DNA from 4 places in the Kosakonia sp. Marseille-Q7440 genome. Region 4 is predicted to be linked to each of the others. Evidence: predicted binding sites of a transcription regulator. Region 4 holds the regulator's gene; each other region holds the start of a gene.
What was found. The regulator Fur, encoded in region 4, represses iron uptake genes when iron is present. The targets are predictions, from matches to a motif close to ATAATAATGAGAACNACTATCAA.

Region 1 (2,201 bases), 110 kb from region 4:
TCTTTGCGCAGCAGCAGCTCGGGGCTTGCGCCCAGCAGCGCGCCGCCATCGGGCAGCGGAACGTGGAAGTTGAAACTGGCAGGGTTCTGCGCAATTAAGCGCTCAAGCAGCACGCCGCTGTCGACCGGGCGGTCAGTTGCGATCTCAATCAGACGTGAGAGCACCACTTTGTCCACTTCCGGCGTCGCGGTACGCGCGGAGGCATTCGCCACCATTGCCATAAACAGATCCTGCTCGGGCACCGCTGTCTGCGCTTTCACATTCGGCATCGCGCCGCTGTTGAAGTAGCGCGCAGCGCGCTGTTTTTCCGGGCGGGAGAAGCTCTGCCAGCGTTGAGGGATAAAGAGCGCCGAAGGCTGCGTGGTATCAAACGGGATAGCGCCGACCATAATCGGCCGCGCGATGCCCTGCGCTTTGGCATCGGCAAACGCCTGCGCCAGTTTTTGCTGGAAAGCGCTGTCTGGCGCATCGCCCCCCGCTGCCGGCTCTGAGAAACGCGCAACACACCCCGACGTGGTGAAACTGCGGTACGGCGACATAAAGAAAAATTGATCGGCGGCCAGTGTCGTTGCAGACAGCTGGATCTCTTCAGCCAATGACGTATCCATATCATCCTCCGGCAATGATAAATGTATTAAGAATGATTATCATTTTTGTTTGGTGCAGTAAGATAAAAAGTTATTGCCGGTGATGTCAACAGCAGAATCTCCTCTCACACTGCCACAACTTGCATCCATGACGCGCAACGATGAAAATGAGAAGCATTAACTTCAACAGAAACAGGACTCACGTTGTGAATTTTCTTAGCTGGTGTCGTAAACACGCTTTTTTAGTGGGCGTTTTCGTTTTAGGACTTAACTCAGCCTGCGCCGCCGACTGGCCGCGCCAGGTGACCGACAACCGCGGCGTGCATCAGCTTGCCAGCGCGCCGCAGCGCATTGTTTCCACGAGCGTTACCCTCACCGGCTCGCTGCTGGCGATTGATGCGCCAGTGGTCGCCAGCGGCGCAACGACACCAAACAACCGTTTTGCTGACGATCAGGGCTTTTTGCGCCAGTGGGGCGAGATTGCCAAACAGCGCAACGTCGCGCGTCTCTACATCGGCGAAGCCAATGCCGAAGCGGTTGCCGCGCAGATGCCGGATCTGATTTTGATCAGCGCCACCGGCGGCGACTCCGCGCTGGCGCTCTACGATCAGCTCTCGACCATCGCGCCGACGCTAATCATCAATTACGACGATAAAAGCTGGCAGGCGCTGCTTACCCAGCTTGGCGAGATCACCGGCCACGAGAAGCAGGCCGCCGCGCGCATTACTGAATTCAACCAGCAGCTTGCAGCAGCAAAAGCGCACATGAAACTGCCGCCGCAGCCGGTGAGCGCGCTGGTTTATACGCCCGCCGCGCACAGCGCGAATCTCTGGACCCGCGACTCTGCGCAGGGCCAGTTAATGCAGCAACTCGGTTTTACCCTCGCCCCGCTGCCGGCAGGCATTCAGGCGAGCCAGAGCCAGGGTAAGCGCCATGACATCGTGCAACTCGGCGGTGAAAACCTGGCTGCCGGGCTGAATGGCGAAGCGCTGTTCCTCTTCGCCGGCGATCAAAAAGAGGCCGACGCCCTGAGCGCTAATCCGCTGCTGGCGCACCTTCCCGCGGTACGCAATAAGCGGGTTTATGCGCTGGGTGCCGAGACCTTCCGGCTTGATTACTACAGCGCAACCCGCGTGTTGCAGCGCTTGTCCGCGCTGTTTGGTTGAGGGGTTGGCGCAAGCCTTATTGCCGGATGGCGCTAACGCTTATCCGGCCTACAAAAATCCTCACCATTGCCGGATGGCGCTGACGCTTATCCGGCCTACAAAAACCCCGGTATTGCCGGATAAGGGTCGTGACTTATCCGGCCTGTGAAGGCATCCCGTTTGCAGTCAAGGGGTGATCAGATCGCCGTAACGCTGAGGCTCCGGTGACGCTAACGCCACCGGAGAATTTTATGCGCCGGACTGAACCTGTCGGAAACGGCGTAGTTCGCCGAGTATGAGAACCAGCACTAATCCCACTATCGCTAACGCCAGCCCGCTGAAGCTCGCCGAGGCAGCGGGCGTCAGCATCGATCCCATTGCGCCCAACAGCGCCGCGCCGATGGCGTCGCCGGTGACGTTTTGCGCCGTCCATAAGCCGTTAATGCGCCCGAGCATCGCTTCCGGGGTC
Region 2 (2,201 bases), on a different contig from region 4:
ATTCGCGTGAATAGTGTTGCGCCAGGGCCAATCTGGACCGCGCTGCAAATTTCCGGTGGTCAGCCGCAGGAGAAACTGCCGGAGTTTGGCCAGCAGACGCCGCTTAAACGCGCCGGTCAGCCAGCCGAGCTGGCACCTGTTTATGTCTATCTGGCAAGCCAGGAGTCGAGCTATGTCACCGCGGAGGTGCATGGCGTGACGGGTGGCGAGCATCTTAGCTAAGCAGGCATAAAAAAAGCTGGCTTCGGCCAGCTTTTTTTATCTCGTTCGCGGGTTATTTCGCTTTCGCGACCTCTTCCCCTACCAGACCGATCTTCAGATAGCCCGCCTGGTGCAGGCTGTCCATCACTTTCATCATCGTCTCGTAATCGACGGTCTTATCAGCGCGGAAGAAGATGGTGGTATCCTTTTTCCCTTCAGTCACCGCGTTCAGCTGGTTGATCATCGTCTCTTCCGTCACCGGATCGTTGCCGATAAACATGCTGTTATCCGCCTTCACGGAGAGATAGATCGGTTTTTCCGGGCGCGGCTGCGGCTGGCTGGAAGAGGCAGGCAGATTGACCTTAACGTCAACGGTAGCAAGCGGCGCCGCCACCATAAAGATAATCAGCAGCACCAGCATCACGTCGATAAACGGCGTGACGTTGATTTCGTGCATTTCGCCGTTATCGTCGAGGTTTTCATTAAGACGCATTGCCATAGCCAATCAACCTACGCGTAATTTCTGGGTGGTTCGAACCGGCTGCGCGTTGCTGGCGGCCAGATCCAGATCGCGGCTTTGCAGCAGCAGCACCTGCGCTGCAACATCGCCGAGGTTGGCTTTGTAGTTACCGATCATGCGCGCAAAGATGTTGTAGATCACCACCGCCGGGATAGCGGCGACCAGGCCGATAGCCGTTGCCAGCAGTGCTTCAGCGATGCCCGGCGCGACAACCGCGAGGTTAGTGGTTTGCGTCTGCGCGATGCCGATAAAGCTGTTCATAATGCCCCAGACGGTACCAAACAGACCGATAAAGGGCGAAATCGCGCCGATGGTGGCGAGGAAACCGTTGCCGCGCCCCATATGACGGCCCGTTGCCGCTACGCGTCGCTCAAGGCGGAAACCGGTGCGCTCTTTAATGCCTTCGTTATCTTCGCTGCCTGCAGAGAGTTCCAGCTCGTTCTGCGCTTCGTTGATCAACATCGCGCTCAGGCTGCGGGCGTGGAAGGTCGAGGCGATCTCGGTAGCCTGATCCAGCGAGCGGGCATCAGCCAGTTGCTGCTGTTCACGCTTGAGACGGCGCTTTTGCCCGAGGATCTCAACGCTTTTACTGAAGAAAAGCGCCCAGGTGACGACTGACGCCAGAATCAGACCGATCATCACGATTTTCACCACGATATCGGCGTGCTGATACATACCCCATACGGAAAGATCCGTCTGCATCAAATTATTACCCACTCTGTTTCTCCGGGACGCAAATCACAAAAAACACTGCGCCATAATAGCAAAAAGTCGTCGAATTGATAGTAGTTCTCATTAGTATTTACATAGTGCACAACACAACCGGCTATTTCCTTGCGTTGACGCAGTAAACCGGCGCGTCTGCTGGTTTTATAGAAAAATTCACCGCCTCTGATGCATCATTTCGCAATCATGGTAGTCTGGACATCCAGACGTATAAAAACAGGTTGAGCAGACATGACGGCGAAACATCTTGATACCGCGCTGGTAAATGCCGGGCGGAGCAAAAAGTATACTCAGGGTTCGGTGAATACGGTGATTCAGCGCGCCTCCTCCCTGGTGTTTGAAACGGTGGAAGCGAAAAAGCACGCCACGCGCAACCGCGCCAACGGCGAGCTTTTCTATGGACGTCGCGGGACGCTAACCCACTTCTCGCTGCAAGAGGCGATGTGTGAACTGGAAGGGGGTGCGGGTTGTGCGCTCTTCCCCTGCGGCGCGGCGGCGGTGGCAAACACCATCCTGGCCTTTGTCGAACAGGGCGATCATGTATTGATGACCAATACCGCCTACGAACCGACGCAAGATTTCAGCACAAAAATTCTCGCTAAACTGGGCGTTACCACCAGTTGGTTTGATCCAATGATTGGCTCAAGCATCGTGCAGCTGGTGCAACCCAATACCAGAGTGGTGTTCCTCGAATCGCCCGGCTCCATCACCATGGAAGTGCATGATGTTCCCGCTATCGTGCAGGCGGTGCGCA
Region 3 (2,201 bases), 640 kb from region 4:
GCTGCTCTGCGCTGAGTGCACCAAGCCGGGCGGTGAGCGCCTGCACGTCAGACGGATCGGCATTGTGAGAGTAGAACTGCGAAACGACATACTCCAGCAGCGGTGCGGGCAGGGCACCTGCGGCGTCAATGGCGTTGAGCATCGCGAAATACTTTTCACGCGCCTCATCCGTTTCACTGCCAACAAAGGTGTCGATCAGCATCAGCGCTTTAACCCGCTGCGGGGCCATGGCGGCAAGTTCAGCGCCCCACATTCCCCCTACCGACAGCCCGACAACCGCAAACTCCTCAATGCCGAGGTCATCCATAATCTGCAAATGATCGGCGGCGAGATCGGCCATGGTGCTTCTCCCTGCGGGCAGCGCGGGCGATTCACCATGCCCCCATAGATCGGGCACAATGACGCGAAACTGCTTCGCCAGCGCGGTCAGCTGCGGTGACCACATGGTCTTATCAAACAGGTAGCTGTGACCAAGCAGGAGGGGATAGCCGCTGCCGCTATCGATGTATGACAGGGTAGATGGTGTCTGCATCACTCTTTTCCTTATATGAGCGCCCGTTGGCGTGAGCGCGGTAAAAGTGCGCTCATCATATAAAAGATCGATCCCCTCGGGAGCCTGCAAATTCCTATTCTTCAGCGGGCGGTCATCTTTAAGCCCTTCCTATAATAAAAATAGGCATTTCCTATACATTTTTTGCGCTTTTACCGATTTAACGCGTTACGCTTGCTAAAGCCATTATTTATCAATTTATTAATCATTTTTTTAACGTGCTCTATACCCTTTCAACAGGGTCTATGCTTAACAGATACGCTGTAAAAAGGGCCCGTGGGGGAATAACCCTGCGGTAAGAAGGTTGAAGTGAGAATTATTATCACTAACATAGCGTTATGCCCTTCAGCTCAGATGAAGTGAGGTAACACGATGGAATCATTTAATCCCGAAGATTTTGCATGGCGCGGGCTCACCCTGACGCCGGCCGCCGCGGAGCATATCCGTGAGCTAACCGAAAAACAGGCCGGCCTCCTCGGCGTGCGGCTTGGCATTAAACAGACCGGCTGCGCAGGCTTTGGTTATGTGCTCGACACCGTAAGCGAGCCGAACGACGACGACCTGCTGTACGAATCTGATGGCGCTCGCCTCTACGTCCCTTTACAGGCCATGCCGTTTATCGATGGCACCGAAGTGGATTACGTACGCGAAGGCTTGAACCAGATCTTCAAATTTAATAACCCGAAAGCTCAGCACGAGTGCGGCTGCGGCGAAAGCTTTGGGGTATAGGCGGTACTATGTCTCGTAATACTGAAGCAACTGACGATGTCAAAACCTGGACCGGCAATATCAATTATAAAGAGGGCTTTTTCACCCGGCTGAATACGGATGAGCTGGCGAAAGGCATCAACGAAGAGGTCGTGCGCGCCATTTCGGCGAAACGTAACGAGCCTGAGTGGATGCTGGAGTTTCGCCTGAACGCTTTTCACGCCTGGCTGGAGATGGAAGAGCCGCACTGGTTAAAAGCCCATTATGACAAGCTTAACTACCAGGATTACAGCTACTACTCCGCCCCTTCCTGCGGCAACTGCGACGACGCCTGCGCCTCGCAGCCCGGCGCGGTACAGCAAACGAATGGCAATACCTGGCTGACCGAAGAGGTCGAAGAGGCCTTTAACCAGCTCGGCGTGCCGGTGCGTGAAGGCAAAGAGGTGGCGGTTGACGCCATTTTCGACTCGGTATCGGTTGCCACGACCTACCGCGAAAAACTCTCCGAGCAGGGGATTATCTTCTGCTCCTTCGGTGAGGCGATCCACGATCACCCCGAGCTTGTGCAGAAGTATCTCGGCACCGTGGTGCCGTCGAACGATAACTTCTTCGCCGCGCTGAATGCGGCCGTCGCTTCTGATGGCACCTTTATCTACATCCCGAAAGGGGTGCGCTGCCCGATGGAGCTGTCGACCTATTTCCGCATCAACGCGGAGAAGACCGGCCAGTTCGAGCGCACCATTCTGGTGGCAGATGAAGGGAGCTACGTCAGCTATATCGAAGGCTGCTCTGCACCGGTGCGCGACAGCTACCAGCTGCATGCGGCGGTGGTGGAAGTGATCATCCACAAAGATGCGGAAGTGAAATACTCGACGGTGCAAAACTGGTTCCCGGGCGATAACAACACCGGCGGCATCCTCAACTTCGTCACCAAGCGTGCGCT
Region 4 (2,201 bases):
CCTGGACTCCTCGCGCAACTTTGTCGATAAGGTGATGGGCGAAATCCAGCAGATGCACAGAGAAGCGGGTCTGCCGCTACACACCTGGCACTTCGGCGGCGATGAAGCGAAAAATATCTACCTGGGGGCTGGCTATACGGATGTGAAAGATCCGCAGCCGGGTAAAGGCATCATCGATCAGAGCAGGCAGGATAAGCCGTGGGCGAAATCGGAGGCCTGCCAGGCGATGATCAAAGCCGGGAAAGTGAGCGACGTTGAGCACCTCTCCAGCTACTTTGGCGCTGAGGTGAGCAAGCTGGTTAAGGCGCACGGCATTGATGTGATGCAGGCGTGGCAGGATGGGCTTAAAGATGCCAAAGACGCCTCTGTTTTTGCCACCAGACATGTGAATGTCAACTTCTGGGATGCGCTCTACTGGGGCGGTTTCGATTCCGTCAATGACTGGGCGAACAAAGGCTTCCGCGTGGTGGTCTCCAACCCGGACTACGTCTATCTCGACTTCCCGAGTGAAGTTCACCCGGATGAAAGCGGCTACTACTGGGGGACGCGTTTCAGCGATGAGCGCAAGATCTTCAGTTTTGCACCGGACAACATGCCGCAAAATGCGGAAACGTCGGTCGACCGTGACGGCAACGCGTTCAGCGCCAAATCAGACAAGCCGTGGCCTGGCGCCTACGGGCTTTCCGCCGAGCTGTGGAGCGAAGTGGTGCGCACGGATGAGCAGATGGAGTATATGATCTATCCGCGTCTGGTCGCCGTCGCTGAGCGGGCATGGCACCGCGCAAGCTGGGAGCTGGATTACCAGGCGGGCCGTGAATACAAAGGCGGCGAGACGCAGTGGGTCGATCAGAAGGCCTTAACGGCAGACTGGCAGCGTTTTGCCAATCTGCTGGGACATCGCGAGCTGGCGAAGCTGGATAAAGCCGGCATCCATTATCGTCTGCCGGTGCCAGGGGCGCGAATTGTTGACGGTGTGCTGGAGGTCAACATCCGCTTCCCGGGGCTGGTGGTCGAGTACTCCCTCGATCGCGGCAAAACATGGCAGCACTATGAAGCGAAATCCCGTCCACAGGTTAAAGGAGAAATTCAGCTGCGCACCTTAAGCCCGGATGGCAGGCGCGTCAGCCGCGTCGATAGCCTGAAAGCCTGATCGCTTTCCTCTCTGAGCGGCGTAACCTTTTAACGCGCCGCTCAGCCGGCAGGCATAAAAAAAGCCAACCTGACGGTTGGCTTTTAACGTTCAGAAGAACTTATTTTGCGTCGTGCGCGTGTTCATCTTCGCGGCAGTCACCTTCGGCGCAGTGGCCGTAAAGGTAGAGACTGTGGTTCGTCAGGCGGATGCCGTGTTGAGCGGCAATTTCGCGCTGGCGCAATTCGATGGAGTCATCACTGAATTCGATAACTTTACCGCAGTCGAGGCAGATAAGGTGATCGTGGTGATGCTGCTGCGTCAGTTCGAAAACAGACTTGCCGCCTTCGAAGTTGTGACGGGTGACAATCCCGGCGTCATCAAACTGGTTCAGCACACGGTACACCGTTGCCAGACCAATCTCTTCACCCATGTCGATCAGACGCTTATAAAGATCTTCCGCACTGACATGATGGTTATCCGGCTCCTGAAGCACTTCCAGAATTTTTAAACGTGGAAGCGTGACTTTCAGGCCGGCCTTCTTTAATGCGGTATTGTTGTCAGTCATGCGGAATCTGTCCTGTTGCTATACGATTCACTTCCTTCTCGGAAGTTATAAGGAATGCACCCGGGCGAATGCGTATCATTATAGAACTGCCATGTATAAATGAAAACTGCAAGCCCTCAAGTAAAGTAAGCTTTTAAAACGTGGTATCGCCGACAACTCCCGGTCGGGCGTACTACGTTAAGCAGCGCTTATTGTACAGGGATGAGTAGGAAAGTTAAAAAAATGTAGCAATTATTTCGATTGCTTTTACCTATTGATACGGCGCAACCAGCAGATTGCGCCATAAAAATCAGGCATTCAGGATTTCATCAAGATGCAGCTCTTCAGAAACCTGCTTCACCCACTTCTGCACGCGCTCGGCGGTCAGTTCTGGCTGACGGTCTTCGTCAATCGCCAGACCTACAAAGTGATCGTCATCAGCCAGGCCTTTTGAAGCTTCGAAATGGTAACCGGCAGTCGGCCAGTGGCCCACAATCGTCGCGCCGCGCGGTTCAATAATGTCGC

Region 1: the regulator Fur is predicted to act here: its motif matches at 635-657, upstream of fepB (Fe2+-enterobactin ABC transporter substrate-binding protein).
Region 2: the regulator Fur is predicted to act here: its motif matches at 1,501-1,523, upstream of exbB (tol-pal system-associated acyl-CoA thioesterase).
Region 3: the regulator Fur is predicted to act here: its motif matches at 860-882, upstream of sufA (Fe-S cluster assembly scaffold SufA).

Annotation. Positions count from the first base shown of each region.
Region 1 is NZ_CBCPLT010000001.1:1,065,084-1,067,284, reverse strand. Features, by position in the region: gene entC (isochorismate synthase EntC) at 1-608, opposite strand, end outside; gene fepB (Fe2+-enterobactin ABC transporter substrate-binding protein) at 833-1,753, shown strand; gene entS (enterobactin transporter EntS) at 1,982-2,201, opposite strand, start outside.
Region 2 is NZ_CBCPLT010000002.1:805,455-807,655, reverse strand. Features, by position in the region: gene ACWPW2_RS17775 (SDR family oxidoreductase) at 1-222, shown strand, start outside; gene exbD (TonB system transport protein ExbD) at 275-700, opposite strand; gene exbB (tol-pal system-associated acyl-CoA thioesterase) at 707-1,438, opposite strand; gene metC (cystathionine beta-lyase) at 1,679-2,201, shown strand, end outside.
Region 3 is NZ_CBCPLT010000001.1:1,808,800-1,811,000, forward strand. Features, by position in the region: gene ACWPW2_RS08345 (alpha/beta fold hydrolase) at 1-532, opposite strand, end outside; gene sufA (Fe-S cluster assembly scaffold SufA) at 923-1,279, shown strand; gene sufB (Fe-S cluster assembly protein SufB) at 1,288-2,201, shown strand, end outside.
Region 4 is NZ_CBCPLT010000001.1:1,172,504-1,174,704, forward strand. Features, by position in the region: gene ACWPW2_RS05290 (beta-N-acetylhexosaminidase) at 1-1,150, shown strand, start outside; gene fur (ferric iron uptake transcriptional regulator) at 1,251-1,697, opposite strand; gene fldA (flavodoxin FldA) at 1,987-2,201, opposite strand, start outside.